One region of the Streptomyces sp. NPDC046866 genome, then DNA from elsewhere that is predicted to be linked to it. Evidence: riboswitches for the same ligand, from Rfam matches in the RefSeq annotation. Region 1 holds a riboswitch; the other holds the start of a gene.

Region 1 (7,245 bases):
AGCCGCTTCCTGCTGGACGGTGAGCTGACCACGGCGGGCCGGCACCCGCAGAGCGACATCTTCCTGGACGACGTCACCGTCTCCCGGCGGCATGTCGAGTTCCGCAGGAGCCAGGACGGCGGGTTCACCGTCGCCGACGTCGGCAGCCTCAACGGCACGTACGTCAACCGCGAGCCGATCGACTCGGTGCCGCTGCACAACGGCGACGAGGTCCAGATCGGCAAGTACCGGCTGGTCTTCTACGCGAGCCTGCGGGGCGTCTGACCCTTCCCCCGGACGGTGTCCGGGGGAAACCCAGGGAAGGTCCCATGCTGCGCACTCCGACGGGCGGTGCCGGAAACGGCACCGCCGGCTCCGCCGGGCAGCTGGTGAGCATCGGCACGGTGCTCACCATGCTGCGCGACGAGTTCCCCGAAGTCACGATCTCGAAGATTCGCTTCCTGGAGGCGGAGGGGCTCGTCGAGCCCCGACGCACACCTTCGGGATATCGCAAGTTCAGCACCGAGGACGTGGAGCGGCTGGCCCGCATCCTGCGGTTGCAGCGCGACCACTACCTGCCCCTGAAGGTCATCCGGGAGCAGCTGGAGGCGCTGGACCGGGGGGAGCAGGTCCGCATCCCGGCCCCCACGGCGCACGGGGACGGCGCGGCCGATCCCGCGGGTCACGGCCCGCTCCAGGGCGGGGCGGGCCGGGAGCGGCCCTTCCCGGCCCGCGTGGGCCGCGCGGAGCTGATGGCCGCGGCCGAGGTGGACGAGGCCCAGCTGGCCGAGTGGGAGTCGTACGGGCTGCTCGCGGAGGCCCCGGGCGGCGGATTCGACGCGGACGCGGTGACGGTCGCCCGGCTGGTCGCGGACCTGGGCCGGTACGGGCTGGAGCCGCGGCACCTGCGGGCCGTGAAGGCCGCCGCGGACCGGGAGGCGGGCCTGGTGGAACAGGTCGTGGCACCGCTGCGCCGGCACCGCAACCCGCAGACCCGGGCCCACGCCGAGGCCACCGCGAAAGAGCTCGCCGGACTGTCCGTACGGCTACACGAGGCCCTCGTACAGGCGGCTCTGGGGGTCCGTCTGCACTGAGCCGCGGAGCCCCGACTACCCAAACCTGCCGGGCAGGTCCTAGGGTTGCTGTGTGAACGAGCTCGACGTTGTGGGTGTCCGGGTGGAAATGCCCTCGAACCAACCGATCGTGCTCCTGCGTGAAGTGGGAGGCGACCGGTACCTCCCCATCTGGATCGGACCCGGGGAGGCGACCGCCATCGCCTTCGCGCAGCAGGGCATGGCCCCTGCCCGTCCGCTGACCCACGACCTGTTCAAGGACGTGCTGGAGGCGATCGGTGAGGAGCTCACCGAGGTCCGGATCACGGATCTGCGGGAGGGCGTCTTCTACGCGGAGCTGGTCTTCGCGAGCGGTGTCGAGGTGAGCGCGCGGCCGTCCGACGCGATAGCGCTGGCCCTGCGCACGGGGACGCCGATCTACGGCAGCGACGGCGTGCTGGACGACGCCGGGATCGCCATTCCGGACGAGCAGGAGGACGAGGTGGAGAAGTTCCGCGAGTTCCTCGACCAGATTTCCCCGGAGGACTTCGGCACCGGGCCGCAGTGAGAGGCCGGTTCCGGAAAGCCGCGGGGACCGTCGGCCCATTCGGTTAGCCTTGCCCCGTCAAGGGGCACGGGAAACCACTCTCAGGGTGATTATCACTCGGCGTGCCGAGTGTGGCGATCGTTGACGCACCCCTGGTGACTGCCTACCTTCGAGGGGGCAGGTCAAGGACGGAGGGTCGGCGTGAGAGTCACGGGCGACGGTACGACCGGGGGCATCCCCGCACGGAGTGACGGTGGGCCGTACCCGCTCCACGGCAGTGCGGCGGGCTCCGCGCGCCGTCAGCCGGAGACCGCACCAACCGCATCGGCGGTCGGCGCCACGGGCGGCGGCGAGCAGGTGGGCTACCGCGGGCCGACGGCGTGCGCCGCGGCCGGCATCACGTACCGCCAGCTCGACTACTGGGCGCGGACGGGGCTGGTGGAGCCCACGGTCCGGCCCGCGTACGGCTCCGGCACCCAGCGCCTGTACAGCTTCCGCGACGTCGTCGTCCTGAAGATCGTCAAGCGTTTCCTGGACACGGGCGTGGCGCTGCAGAACATCCGCACCGCCGTCCAGCACCTGCGGGACCGCGGCTTCTCGGACCTGGAGCGCATGACGCTGATGAGCGACGGCGCGACCGTGTACGAGTGCACCTCGCCCGACCAGGTGGTGAGCCTGCTCCAGGGCGGCCAGGGCATCTTCGGCATCGCGGTGGGCGTGGTCTGGCGCGACGTCGAGAACGCCCTGTCGCAGCTGCACGGGGAGCGGGTCGACACCGGCGAGACGGTGGTCGGGCACAACCCGGCGGACGAGCTGGCGGCCCGCCGCAACCGGGCCGGCTGACCCCCGGGGCAGCCGGCCGCCCGTACCGGGCCACCGCATTGTCAGTGGCGTAAGGCAGCATCAGGGCCGTGAGAGCCGCGCCGACCATCCTCCACCTGGACATGGACGCCTTCTACGCCTCCGTGGAGCAGGCGTCGAAGCCGAGCCTGCGCGGAAAGGCCGTGATCGTCGGCGGGCTCGGGCCGCGCGGGGTGGTCGCAACCGCCTCGTACGAGGCCCGGCGCTTCGGGGTGCATTCGGCGATGCCGATGGCGCAGGCCAGGCGGCTCTGCCCGAACGGCGCCTACCTGGTTCCCCGCTTCACCTTGTACCGGTCGGTCAGCGACGTGGTCATGGGCCTGCTGCGGGAGCTGTCCCCGCTGGTGGAGCCGCTCAGCCTGGACGAGGCCTTCGTGGACCTGGAGGCCGGCGGGGTGGCCCGGGACGCGGAGTCGGCGCTGGCCACCGGGCAGCGGCTGCGGGCGGACATCCTGGCGGCGACGGGCCTGAGCGGCTCGGTGGGCCTGGCGGGGTCGAAGATGCTGGCGAAGGTGGCCTCCGAGGAGGCCAAGCCGAACGGGCTGCTGCTGATCGAGCCGGGGACCGAGCGGGAGCTCCTCGCCCCCATGTCCGTGCGCACCCTGCCGGGCGTCGGGCCGGCCACCGGGGAGCACCTGCGCCGGGCCGGGATCACCACGGTCGGGGAGCTGGCCGAGGCCGGCGAGGACGAGCTGGTGCGGATGGTCGGGCGGGCGCACGGCGTCGGGCTGTACCGGATGGCCCTCGGGCTGGACGACCGGCCGGTGGTCGCCGAGCGGGACGCGAAGTCGGTGTCGGTCGAGGACACCTTCGACGTGGACCTGCACGACCGGGTGCGGATCCGGGGCGAGGTGCAGCGGCTCGCCGACCGGTGCGTGCAGCGGCTGCGGGGCTCCGGGCACTCCGGGCGGACGATCGTGCTGAAGGTCAGGCGGTACGACTTCTCGACGCTGACCCGCTCCGAGACGCTGCGGGGCCCGACCGACGACCCGGCGGTGGTGCGGGAGGCCGCGGGGCGGCTGTTGGAGGCCGTGGACACCACCGGCGGCGTGCGCCTGCTGGGGGTCGGGGTGACCGGGCTGGCGGACTACACCCAGGAGGACCTGTTCGCGCAGTCCCTGGCCGCCGCCGGGGAGTGGGCGGCAGAAGGGGAGCCCGGGGGGTCCACAGGGGCTCAGGAGGCCGAGGAGACCCCTGGGGCGCCTGGGGCGTCCGGGGGGCCGGAGCCGGCCCGTGAGCGGCACTGGGCGGCCGGCAGCGACGTACGGCACGCGGTGTACGGGCCGGGGTGGGTGCAGGGCAGCGGGGTCGGGCGGGTGACCGTGCGGTTCGAGCAGCCCGGATCGCAGCCCGGCCGCGTCCGGACCTTCCTGGTGGACGACCCCGAGCTGGAGCCGTCCGATCCGCTGCCGCTGGTGGGGGAGCCGGCGCCGTCGAGGCCGGCCTAGTCCTCTTCGCGGTCGGCGTTGGCGACGTGGCCGAAATCACTGTGGAAGTCGGACGGGAGGGAGACGTCCAGTCCGTAGTGGTGGTAGAGCTGCAGCTCCTGCTCGGGGGAGAGGTGGCGGCCGACGCCGAAATCGGGGGCGTCCCGGATCAGGGAGCGCTCGAACGGGACCCGCAGACTGTCGCCGACCACCTCGCTCGGTTCCAGGGGAACGAAGGCGTCCCGGCTGAACAGGCCGGTCCGTACCGCGGCCCATTCCGGCATGCCCGTGGCATCGTCGAGGTAGACCTCGTCGACGGTCCCGATCTTGGTGCCGTTGCGGTCGAACGCCTTGCGGCCGATCAGGCTGCGCGGATCGATGTCGGTCTGCACGGTCCCTCCACGTGGTCGCAGCTCCTGCGTAATGACTACAAAAGGGCATATCCGGGGAGGGGGCCACTCGAGGGAGGTCCCGGAACCTCGCTGGTAGGCTGGGTGATGGCTGCTGACCCTGTGCGGGAGAGTCCTCCAACCAGCTCGACGGAGGCGCCGAAGGAGCAAATCCTCCCCGGAATCTCTCAGGCATACGTACCGCACGGACGAGGCCACTCTGGAAAGCAGGTGCGGGTACCGGGCGCAGTGCCGGTTCTGCTCCTCACCGACGGTGAAAGCCGGATCCTTCGGGCACCCCCGCAGGACCCGGTGAAGCTCTCAGGTTGAGATGACAGAGGGGGAGGCCGTCCGGGCGCCCGCGCCGTGGTGCCCCTCGCAGGTCGTACGACCCAGGAGGCCTCCGTACATGACCGCCAACCGCATTCCGCTCTCCCAGCTGGAGCGAGGCATCCCCTTCGAGCAGCGCCACATCGGCCCGGACGCCGAGGCGCAGGCGAAGATGCTCGCCCACGTGGGCTACGGCTCGCTGGACGAACTGACCGCCGCCGCGGTGCCGGATGTGATCAAGAGCGCCGAGGCGCTGAAGCTGCCCGAGGCCCGGACCGAGGCCGAGGTGCTGGCCGAGCTGCGCAGCCTCGCCGGCCGCAACCAGGTCCTCACCCCGATGATCGGCCTCGGCTACTACGGGACCTTCACCCCGCCGGTGATCCTGCGCAACGTGATGGAGAACCCGGCCTGGTACACCGCGTACACGCCGTACCAGCCGGAGATCTCGCAGGGCCGCCTGGAGGCGCTGCTCAACTTCCAGACCGTCGTCGCCGACCTGACGGGCCTGCCGACCTCGGGCGCCTCCCTGCTCGACGAGGGCACCGCGGCCGCCGAGGCGATGACCCTCGCCCGCCGCGTGGGCAAGGCCAAGGGCAACGTCTTCCTCGTGGACGCCGACGCCCTGCCGCAGACGATCGCCGTGATCGAGACCCGCGCCGAGCCGATCGGCATCGAGGTCGTCGTCGCCGACCTGTCCGCCGGCATCCCCGCCGAGATCGCCGAGCGTGGCATCTACGGCGTCCTGATCCAGTACCCGGGTGCCTCCGGTGCCGTCCGGGACATCAAGCCCGTCATCGACCAGGCGCACGGGCTCGGAGCGATCGTCGCCGTCGCCGCCGACCTGCTGGCCCTGACGCTGCTCGCCTCCCCGGGCTCCCTCGGCGCGGACATCGCCGTCGGCACCACGCAGCGCTTCGGCGTCCCGATGGGCTTCGGCGGTCCGCACGCCGGCTACATGGCCGTCCAGGACAAGCACGCCCGCTCGCTGCCGGGCCGCCTCGTCGGCGTCTCCGTGGACGCGGACGGCAACAAGGCGTACCGCCTCGCGCTGCAGACGCGCGAGCAGCACATCCGCCGCGAGAAGGCCACCAGCAACATCTGTACCGCGCAGGTGCTGCTCGCCGTCATGGCCGGCATGTACGCCGTCTACCACGGCCCGGACGGCCTGCGCTCGATCGCCCGCCGCACGCACCGCTACGCGGCGCTGCTCGCGGCCGGCCTGACCGCCGGCGGGGTCGAGCTCGTCCACGGCTCCTACTTCGACACCCTGACCGCCAAGGTGCCCGGCAAGGCCGCCGAGGTCGTCGCCGCGGCCCGCGCGGCCGGGGTCAACCTCTTCCAGGTCGACGCCGACCACGTCTCGGTCTCCTGCGACGAGACGACCCTGCGCGCGCACGTCGAGGCCGTCTGGGCCGCCTTCGGCGTGACCGCCGACATCGAGGCGCTCGACGAGACCGCCGCCGACGCGCTGCCGGAGAACCTGCTGCGCTCGGACGCGTACCTGTCGCACCCGGTCTTCCACCAGCACCGCTCCGAGACCGCGATGCTGCGCTACCTGCGCAAGCTCGCGGACAAGGACTACGCGCTGGACCGCGGCATGATCCCGCTGGGCTCCTGCACCATGAAGCTCAACGCGACCACCGAGATGGAGCCGGTGACCTGGCCCGAGTTCGGCCAGCTGCACCCGTTCGCCCCGGTCGAGCAGGCCGAGGGGTACCTCACGCTCATTTCCGAGCTGGAGGAACGTCTCTGCGAGGTCACCGGCTACGACAAGGTGTCCATCCAGCCGAACGCCGGCTCCCAGGGTGAGCTCGCCGGCCTGCTGGCCGTGCGCGCCTACCACCGCGCCAACGGCGACGAGCAGCGCACCGTCTGCCTGATCCCGTCCTCCGCGCACGGCACCAACGCCGCCTCCGCCGTGATGGCCGGCATGAAGGTCGTCGTCGTCAAGACCGCCGACGACGGCGAGGTGGACGCGGACGACCTGCGCGCCAAGATCGAGCAGTACCGCGACGAGCTCGCCGTGCTGATGATCACCTACCCGTCGACGCACGGCGTGTTCGAGGAGCACGTCGCCGACATCTGCGCCCAGGTGCACGAGGCCGGCGGCCAGGTGTACGTGGACGGCGCGAACCTCAACGCCCTGGTGGGCCTGGCCAAGCCGGGCCACTTCGGCGGCGACGTCTCGCACCTGAACCTGCACAAGACCTTCTGCATCCCGCACGGCGGCGGCGGCCCGGGCGTCGGCCCGGTCGGTGTCCGGGCGCACCTGGCCCCGTACCTGCCGAACCACCCGCTGCAGCCGACCGCCGGCCCGGAGACGGGCGTCGGCCCGATCTCGGCCGCGCCGTGGGGCTCGGCCGGCATCCTGCCGATCTCCTGGTCGTACGTGCGCCTCATGGGCGGCGAGGGCCTCAAGCGGGCGACCCAGGTCGCGGTGCTCGGCGCCAACTACATCGCCAAGCGCCTGGAGCCGCACTACCCGGTGCTCTACACCGGCCCGGGCAACCTGGTCGCGCACGAGTGCATCATCGACCTGCGCCCGCTGTCGAAGGCGACGGGCGTGAGCGTGGACGACATCGCCAAGCGCCTGATCGACTACGGCTTCCACGCTCCGACCATGTCCTTCCCCGTGGCCGGCACGCTGATGATCGAGCCGA
Region 2 (7,245 bases), on a different contig from region 1:
ACGCCGGTGCCGTCGATCGCGAGGTCGATGTCACCCGAGAGCAGACGCGCGTCCATGTCGTCCGGGTTGGTGGTGACCGTAAAGGTGACCTTGTCCGGCAGGCCCTTGCGGATCGTGTCCGTCTTCGGGTCCCAGTTCTCGTTGCGGACGAAGGTGGCGCCCTTGCTCGCGGTGAAGCTCTCGACCTTGTACGGGCCGGTGGAGACGGGCTTGTTGGTGTACGTGGCACCGGTGTCCTTGGCCGCCGGGACCGGCGAGGAGGACGGCATGGCCAGCAGGTAGCTGAAGTCGGAGTCGGGGCTCGCCAGGTTGAAGACGATCGTCTTGTCGTCCGGCGTCTGGACCGACTGCAGACCCATCTTGGCGGGGTCGGTGTCCTTGTACGGGCCGGGGTACTTCTGACCCTGGTCGAGCTTGTCGATCAGGTAGGTCGGACCGCCGGAGAGGACGTCCTGGGCGAAGACGCGCTCGATGCCGTACTTGATGTCCTTCGAGGTGATCGGCGTGCCGTCCTCGAACTTCACGCCGTCCTTGAGCTTGACGGTGTACGTCTTGCCGTCGTTGCTCAGGACCGGCAGGGCCTCGGCGAGGTCCGGGACGAGCTTGCTGCCGGCCTCGCCGGGCTTGCTGTCGTACGCGAGCAGCTGGCGGACGTACAGGCGCTGGATGTCCCAGACGAAGCCGTAGTAGGCACGCGCGGGGTCGAGGTAGTCGACGTCCTGCGGCGACCAGAGCTTCAGCTCGCCGCCCTTGGCGTCCGAGGGGTTCACCATGGTGGTGGTGGCGAGGTTGAAGGCGGCATTGCCGCCGCCCTTGCCCTCGGTCTTCTTGTCGCCGTCGTCGCCACCGCACGCGGCGGTCAGGGACAGGGCGGCGATCACGGCGGTGATCGCGAGTGCCTGCTTTCTGCGGATCACGGTGGTCCAACCTCCAGAGGTGGGTGAAGCGGTGAAGCGGTTCAGCTGCCCTTGGGGTCGAGTGCGTCACGCAGCCCGTCCCCGAAGAGGTTGAACGCCAGGACGGTGATGAAGATCGTGATACCGGGAACCACCATGTACATGGGGTCGTCCTGGTAGATGGGGACGGCGTCGGAGAGCATCTTTCCCCAGGACGCGGTCGGCGGCTTGACGCCGGCGCCGAGGAAGCTGAGGGCCGCCTCCGTCAGGATGTTGGTCGGGATGATCAGCGTCGAGTAGACGAGGATCGGCGCGACCAGGTTCGGCAGCAGCTCCTTGATCAGGATGTAGCCGCGGCCCGCCCCGAGGCTGCGGGCGGCCTCGACGTACTCGCGCTCCCTGAGGGAGATCGTCTGGCCGCGCACGATACGGCCGATGTACGGCCATCCGAAGAAGCCGATCACGACGATCAGCACGCCCATGCGGACGCCCGAACCCTCGAACCCCCACAGGGAGTTGGGGACGACGGAGACCAGGGCGATGGTGAACAGCAGCTGCGGGAAGGCCAGCAGCAGGTCCATCAGGCGGCTGATGATGCCGTCGACCCAGCCCCCGAGGAACCCGGCGAGCGCGCCGAGCAGGCTGCCGATGACGACGGAGACGAAGGCCGCCAGGAAGGCGACGACCAGGGAGATGCGGGCGCCGTAGACGATCCGGCTGAAGACGTCGCGGCCGTTGGTGGGTTCGACGCCCAGCAGGAAGTCGGAGCTGATGCCGCCCAGGGAGCCGGTCGGCGTGCCGAGATCCGGGTCGATCAGGTCCTCGTGGAACTCGTTGGGCGGGTGGCCCAGCAGGCTCACGATCTGCGGTGCGAAGACCGCCACCAGGATCAGCAGGATCACGATCACGCCGCCGGTCAGCGCGACCTTGTCGCGCTTGAGCCGCATCCAGGCGATGCGGCCGGGCGAGCGGCCTTCGATGGCCTTCGCAGGGACGTCGGCTACGGACACGGGTGCGGGTGCTTCCGCGCTCGTGTCGTGCAGTGGTGCCGTCATCGTGGTGGGGACCCCTCTCGGCCGACGGGTTGCCGGCCCATGCCCGCCGCTGTGGCGGCGTTGGTGCGGAGTGGCGCTCGAGTGCGTGGTGACACGCAAGGACGCGTGCTGAGGTGCAGGAAGTGCTTGAGGTGCAGTGCTGTTGCGGTGCGGTGTGGCGTGTGTTTGCAATGCGCATGACAGTGCCGAGCGCAGTGCAGGAGCGGTGCAGCAGTGGTGCAGAAGGTGTGCAGAGAGCTGTGTGAAACGACAAGCGCGATGCATAGGCCGGACGGGGTCCTGGAGGACTGACCGGCTCTTGGGTGGGGAGTCTTCATCGGGGCTGCGATCAGCCGCCAGACCCGCAGATGAATGGATGCGCAACCGTGATGTGAGGGTCCGATTCCCGTTATCCGGACTCCGCTGACAGCTCAGCGGAGCAACACCATCCAGTCGGTACGCAATCGGACATGGCGCCCAACTGACGCCAGGGTCATGCCTTTTGGGCCCGCAACAGCGGTGAAATCCGGACAAGCCGAAGGCCGCGGGGAACACCGTTCCCCGCGGCCTCCGGCTCGCGCGACAGCAAAAGTCTCAGGGACCGAACGGCCCCCGATCAGTAGACCGGGGCCTGGCCCTCACGGTCGTAGAACGGCCGCGTCTGTGACCGGAGCCACATCGCGACGGGGTCGTGCTCGTCGGCCAGCGCCACCGTGCACACCGGCACGCCCTCGGGCACCGCGCCGACGGACTGGCGCATCATCTCCCGTACGGATTCCAGCGCGGGCGCGGAGGCGTCGTACAGGTCGAGCCCCACCGCGAGGTACGGCGAGCCCAGCGCGGGCTGCACCCAGGCGCGGCGCAGCGAGCGCACGGCGGGCGTGCGGTGGGCGTGCTGGGTCAGCAGCCCGTAGAACTGCGGGAGCTCCAGGGCGGGCTCGGACAGCCGCAGCGGGCCGGCGGGCATCCGGTCCAGGCCGGTGGCGATGCGGCGAAGGTCGGCCCAGGGGATGCCGAGGCCGCCGCCCTGGGCGTGCGGGTTGAGCCACAGGCCCCAGCGGTCCGGGTAGAGGGCGCGGGCGATGTCCCGCCCGGTGACGACCTCGTATCCCCGGGTCCAACCGCTGGCGGCCAGCTCCTGGGGGGAGGTCACGCAGGGCGCGTACCCGAGGCCCTCGAGCTCCATGCCGCCGTACTGGGCGTCGGGGGAGCCCGGGCTGCCGTGCCAGAGCAGCATCCACAGCCGGCCTTCGGCCAGGGCGTGCAGCAGTGACTCGTAGTTCTCGTAGCGCCCGGGAGTCACTTGGCGCATCATGTGCTCGACCTGCCCGGCCGCGGCCGTGCCTGACGCACTCACCCGGTACCCCTCCTCGTCCGCCACGTCGTCCGCCGTGTCCGGGCCGCCCGTGCGGCCCGGAGATGTAACAGCTTAAGCGGCCCTAGGGCAGGTAGAAGGGGCGTACGCGCGTAACGATGAAGTCGACCACCGGGTCCTCGGCGGCGTCCAGCAGGATCAGCTGCACCGGCCAGGGCGCGGGGACGCGGGCCAGGGCCCGGCCGAGGGCCTCGAGCGGGGCGCTGCGCATCCCGGCCTCCCATCCCGACAGCCGGACGCCGATGTACAGCTCGGGCGCGCCGCCCTCCACGCTGGCGAGGCAGCGGTGCGCGGCGGCGACGACGCCGGTGGCCCGGAACTCCTCGGCCGCGGCGGCGAGGAAGTCCACCGGGTCCTCCTGCCAGTCGGGCTCGAAGAGCCGGACGCGGCCTCCGGTGGCGGGCCCGTCGAGCTCTGTCCGGCCGACCCGGCACAGCTGGGCGACGGCGGGCGGGGGCAGCGGGACGCCGACGGCGCCCTCCGGGTTCACGGCGATGCCGAGCTGCGGGGGCAGTCCGCGGGCGAACTCCACGGCCGGGGCGACGGCGAAGTCCATGCCGGGGCCGACGCAGGCGAGGAACTGGCTCTCGGAGCTGTAGACGGGGACGTACGGCGCGCCGCCGATCTCCATCGTGGGCAGGGTCAGGGACGCACTGTCCGGGCCGCCCCCTCCGGGCAGCGGCACCCACACGCTGCTGCGGCCGAGCGCCTCGACGATCCGCGCGCCGGCCTCCGGCACGCCCAGGGCCGCCCCGAGCACCTGCTCCAGCTCGTTCTCCGGCCACCCGCCGCCCTGCATGTCCGCCTCCGCTTCTCGTTCCCGCACGTGGTGTCGCCCGAGGGTAGCCCCCCGGGCAGCACCCGCCGCCCCGCCCCCGCCCCTGCGCGCCGGCCCCTCCGCCCGGCGCGCGCTCAGGCGGCTCCGGGCGGGGCGGGACGGAAGGCTATGCGGTCCAGGCGGGCGGCCGCCGCGCGGTCCAGCAGCACCACCGAGGCGCAGCCCGCCGGCAGGGGGCCCGACTCCGCGGCGCGCAGCAGGCGGCCCACCGCCGCCCGGTGCCGGGAGAAGGCGTACGGGGAGACCCCGCGGCCGCGGGCCCGCTGCCCGGCCAGGGCCTCCTGCGGGGTGGTGTCCAGCAGCAGCAGGTGCAGGGCCCGGCCGCGGCGCCGGGCGGTCGCGGCCAGCAGGGCGCGCACCCAGCTCTGCGTCCCGCAGTCGTGGACGACCACCGAGGCGCCGCTGCGCAGGGTCCGCCACAGTCCCCAGTAGTGCGCGATCCGCACCAGCGGCCGGTAGGCGGCGTACGGCAGTGCCGCGGGCATCCGCCGCTCCCAGCGCTCGCGCACGTCCTGGGAGTCGATCCCCCCGCCCGGCGCGGCCCGCTTGATCAGCGTGCTCTTGCCGCCGCCGGGCAGGCCCGAGACCACGACGATGTCCCCCTCGGCGAAGCCCAGCCACTGCGGCCCGTGCGCGCCCCGCCCGCGCAGGTCGCGCACGGGCCCGCCGGCGGCGCCGGGACGGGCAGCCCGGCGCGGCCGCACGGGCAGCCCGTCCACGGCACCGGCCCTGGCCCCGCCCGTCGCCAGCAGTCCGAATCTCCGCACGGTGATCCCCTCCCCCCGAATCGGGTCCCCCGGACCCATGCCCACTGAATGTAAAGAGACGGTAATCCGGCGGGCCCGGTTGCGGCCGGGCCGTCCGGCCACCGGGACGGCGCACGACGCGTCCCGCGCAGCGCCGGGCGAACCGGACCGCAGGGACCCGGTCGCGGCCGCCCGGCCGCACGAACCCGGCCGCACGAACCCGGCCGCACGAACCCGGCCGTACCGCGAATCACACAGTCTTTCGGGCCCGCCCACCCGATTCCCGGCAGGGCGTGCAATGATGTGCGCCATCTGGACCAACTGCATACCGGCCGCTTGAATCCGCGCGGGAGAGTCCCGGCAGGCCCTCGGGCCGCGCCCGGGCGCCGAAGGAGCAAGTACCTCCCTTGAATCTCTCAGGCCCCGTACCGCGTGGATGAGGCAGATCTGAAAAGCGAGCCGCTCCCCGTCCGCCTGCCGGAGCCGGGGTGTGCTCCACCCAAGGTGCAAGTCGGTGTTCCCCCGGAACTCTCGGCGAACCTCTCAGGTTCCGATGACAGATGGGGAGGAACGTCCTCGTCATGTCATGCCCTGGGACCCGGGAGCCACACCCATGAGCACTGCACCCCGCCTGACCGCACTCGATGCGCTGCACCGTTCGCTCGGTGCGACCATGACCGACTTCGCGGGCTGGGACATGCCGCTGCGGTACGGCAGCGAGCGCGACGAACACAACGCCGTGCGCACCAAGGCCGGCCTCTTCGACCTGTCCCACATGGGCGAGATCACGCTGACCGGCCCGGAGGCCGTGAAGGCCCTGGACTACGCGCTGGTCGGCAACATCTCCACGGTCGGCGTCGGCCGCGCCCGCTACACGCACATCTGCCAGGAGGACGGCGGCATCCTCGACGACCTGATCGTCTACCGCCTGGCCGAGACCGAGTACATGGTCGTTGCCAACGCCTCCAACGCCCAGGTGGTCCTGGACGCCCTGACCGAGCGGGCCGCCGGCTTCGACACCGAGGTCCGCGACGACCGCGACGCGTACGCGCTGATCGCGGTGCAGGGCCCGGAATCGCCCGGCATCCTGGCCTCCCTCACCGACGCCGACCTGGACGGGCTGAAGTACTACGCGGGCCTGCCGGGCACCGTCGCCGGCGTCCCGGCCCTGATCGCCCGCACCGGCTACACCGGCGAGGACGGCTTCGAGCTGTTCGTCGCCCCCGAGCACGCCGTGGAGCTGTGGCAGGCGCTGGCCAAGGCCGGCGAGGGCGTCGGCCTGGTCCCGTGCGGCCTGTCCTGCCGCGACACCCTGCGCCTGGAGGCGGGCATGCCGCTGTACGGGCACGAGCTGACCACCGCCCTGACGCCGTTCGACGCGGGCCTGGGCCGGGTCGTGAAGTTCGAGAAGGAGGGCGACTTCGTGGGCCGCGCCGCCCTGGAGGCCGCCGCCGAGCAGGCCGCCACGAAGGCCCCGCGCAAGCTCGTCGGCCTGATCGCCGAGGGCCGCCGCGTCCCGCGCGCCGGGTTCCCGGTCGTCGCCGGCGGCGAGGTGATCGGCGAGGTCACCTCGGGCGCCCCGTCCCCGACGCTCGGCAAGCCGATCGCGATGGCGTACGTCGACGCGGCACACGCCGCGCCCGGCACCTCCGGCGTCGGCGTGGACATTCGCGGTACGCATGAGCCGTACGAGGTCGTTGCCCTGCCGTTCTACAAGCGGCAGAAGTAACCCTCGTCCGCCGGCCGAGCCGTCTCGGTACGCAAGACCACTGTTCGTTCGCACTCCCCCGCATCCAGGAGAATCAGGCCATGAGCAACCCCCAGCAGCTGCGTTACAGCAAGGAGCACGAGTGGCTGTCGGCCGCCGAGGACGGCGTCGCGACGGTCGGCATCACGGAGTTCGCGGCCAACGCGCTCGGTGACGTCGTCTACGCCCAGCTCCCCGAGGTCGGCGACACGGTGACCGCGGGCGAGACCTGCGGCGAGCTGGAGTCGACCAAGTCGGTCAGCGACCTGTACTCCCCCGTCACCGGTGAGGTCGTCGCGTCCAACCAGGACGTCGTGGACGACCCGGCGCTCGTGAACACCGCTCCGTTCGAGGGCGGCTGGCTGTTCAAGGTACGCGTCACGGAGGAGCCGGCCGACCTGCTCTCCGCGACGGAGTACGACGCGCTCACCGCCGGAAACTGACCCACAGGGGATCGAGATGTCCGTTCTGAACACCCCTCTCCACGAGCTTGACCCGGATGTCGCCGCCGCCGTCGACGCCGAGCTCGTGCGCCAGCAGTCCACCCTGGAGATGATCGCGTCGGAGAACTTCGCTCCGGTCGCCGTCATGGAGGCCCAGGGCTCGGTC

Evidence for each region. Region 1 has a riboswitch for glycine ahead of gcvP (aminomethyl-transferring glycine dehydrogenase). Riboswitches for the same ligand answer to the same signal wherever they lie in the genome.
Region 2: it holds a riboswitch for glycine, as region 1 does, so the genes downstream of both, gcvT (glycine cleavage system aminomethyltransferase GcvT) here and gcvP (aminomethyl-transferring glycine dehydrogenase) in region 1, are expected to answer to the same signal.

What each region holds. Positions count from the first base shown of each region.
Region 1 is NZ_JBEYXN010000054.1:6,354-13,598, forward strand. Features, by position in the region: gene AB0953_RS34990 (FHA domain-containing protein) at 1-264, shown strand, start outside; gene AB0953_RS34995 (MerR family transcriptional regulator) at 309-1,073, shown strand; gene AB0953_RS35000 (bifunctional nuclease family protein) at 1,126-1,599, shown strand; gene AB0953_RS35005 (MerR family transcriptional regulator) at 1,780-2,421, shown strand; gene AB0953_RS35010 (DNA polymerase IV) at 2,490-3,887, shown strand; gene AB0953_RS35015 (PRC-barrel domain-containing protein) at 3,884-4,258, opposite strand; glycine riboswitch at 4,372-4,469, shown strand; gene gcvP (aminomethyl-transferring glycine dehydrogenase) at 4,665-7,245, shown strand, end outside.
Region 2 is NZ_JBEYXN010000018.1:90,644-97,888, reverse strand. Features, by position in the region: gene AB0953_RS24345 (ABC transporter substrate-binding protein) at 1-917, opposite strand, end outside; gene AB0953_RS24340 (ABC transporter permease) at 959-1,951, opposite strand; gene AB0953_RS24335 (enhanced serine sensitivity protein SseB C-terminal domain-containing protein) at 2,547-3,287, opposite strand; gene AB0953_RS24330 (enhanced serine sensitivity protein SseB) at 3,370-4,104, opposite strand; gene AB0953_RS24325 (AAA family ATPase) at 4,218-4,862, opposite strand; glycine riboswitch at 5,227-5,330, shown strand; gene gcvT (glycine cleavage system aminomethyltransferase GcvT) at 5,503-6,618, shown strand; gene gcvH (glycine cleavage system protein GcvH) at 6,699-7,079, shown strand; gene glyA (serine hydroxymethyltransferase) at 7,096-7,245, shown strand, end outside.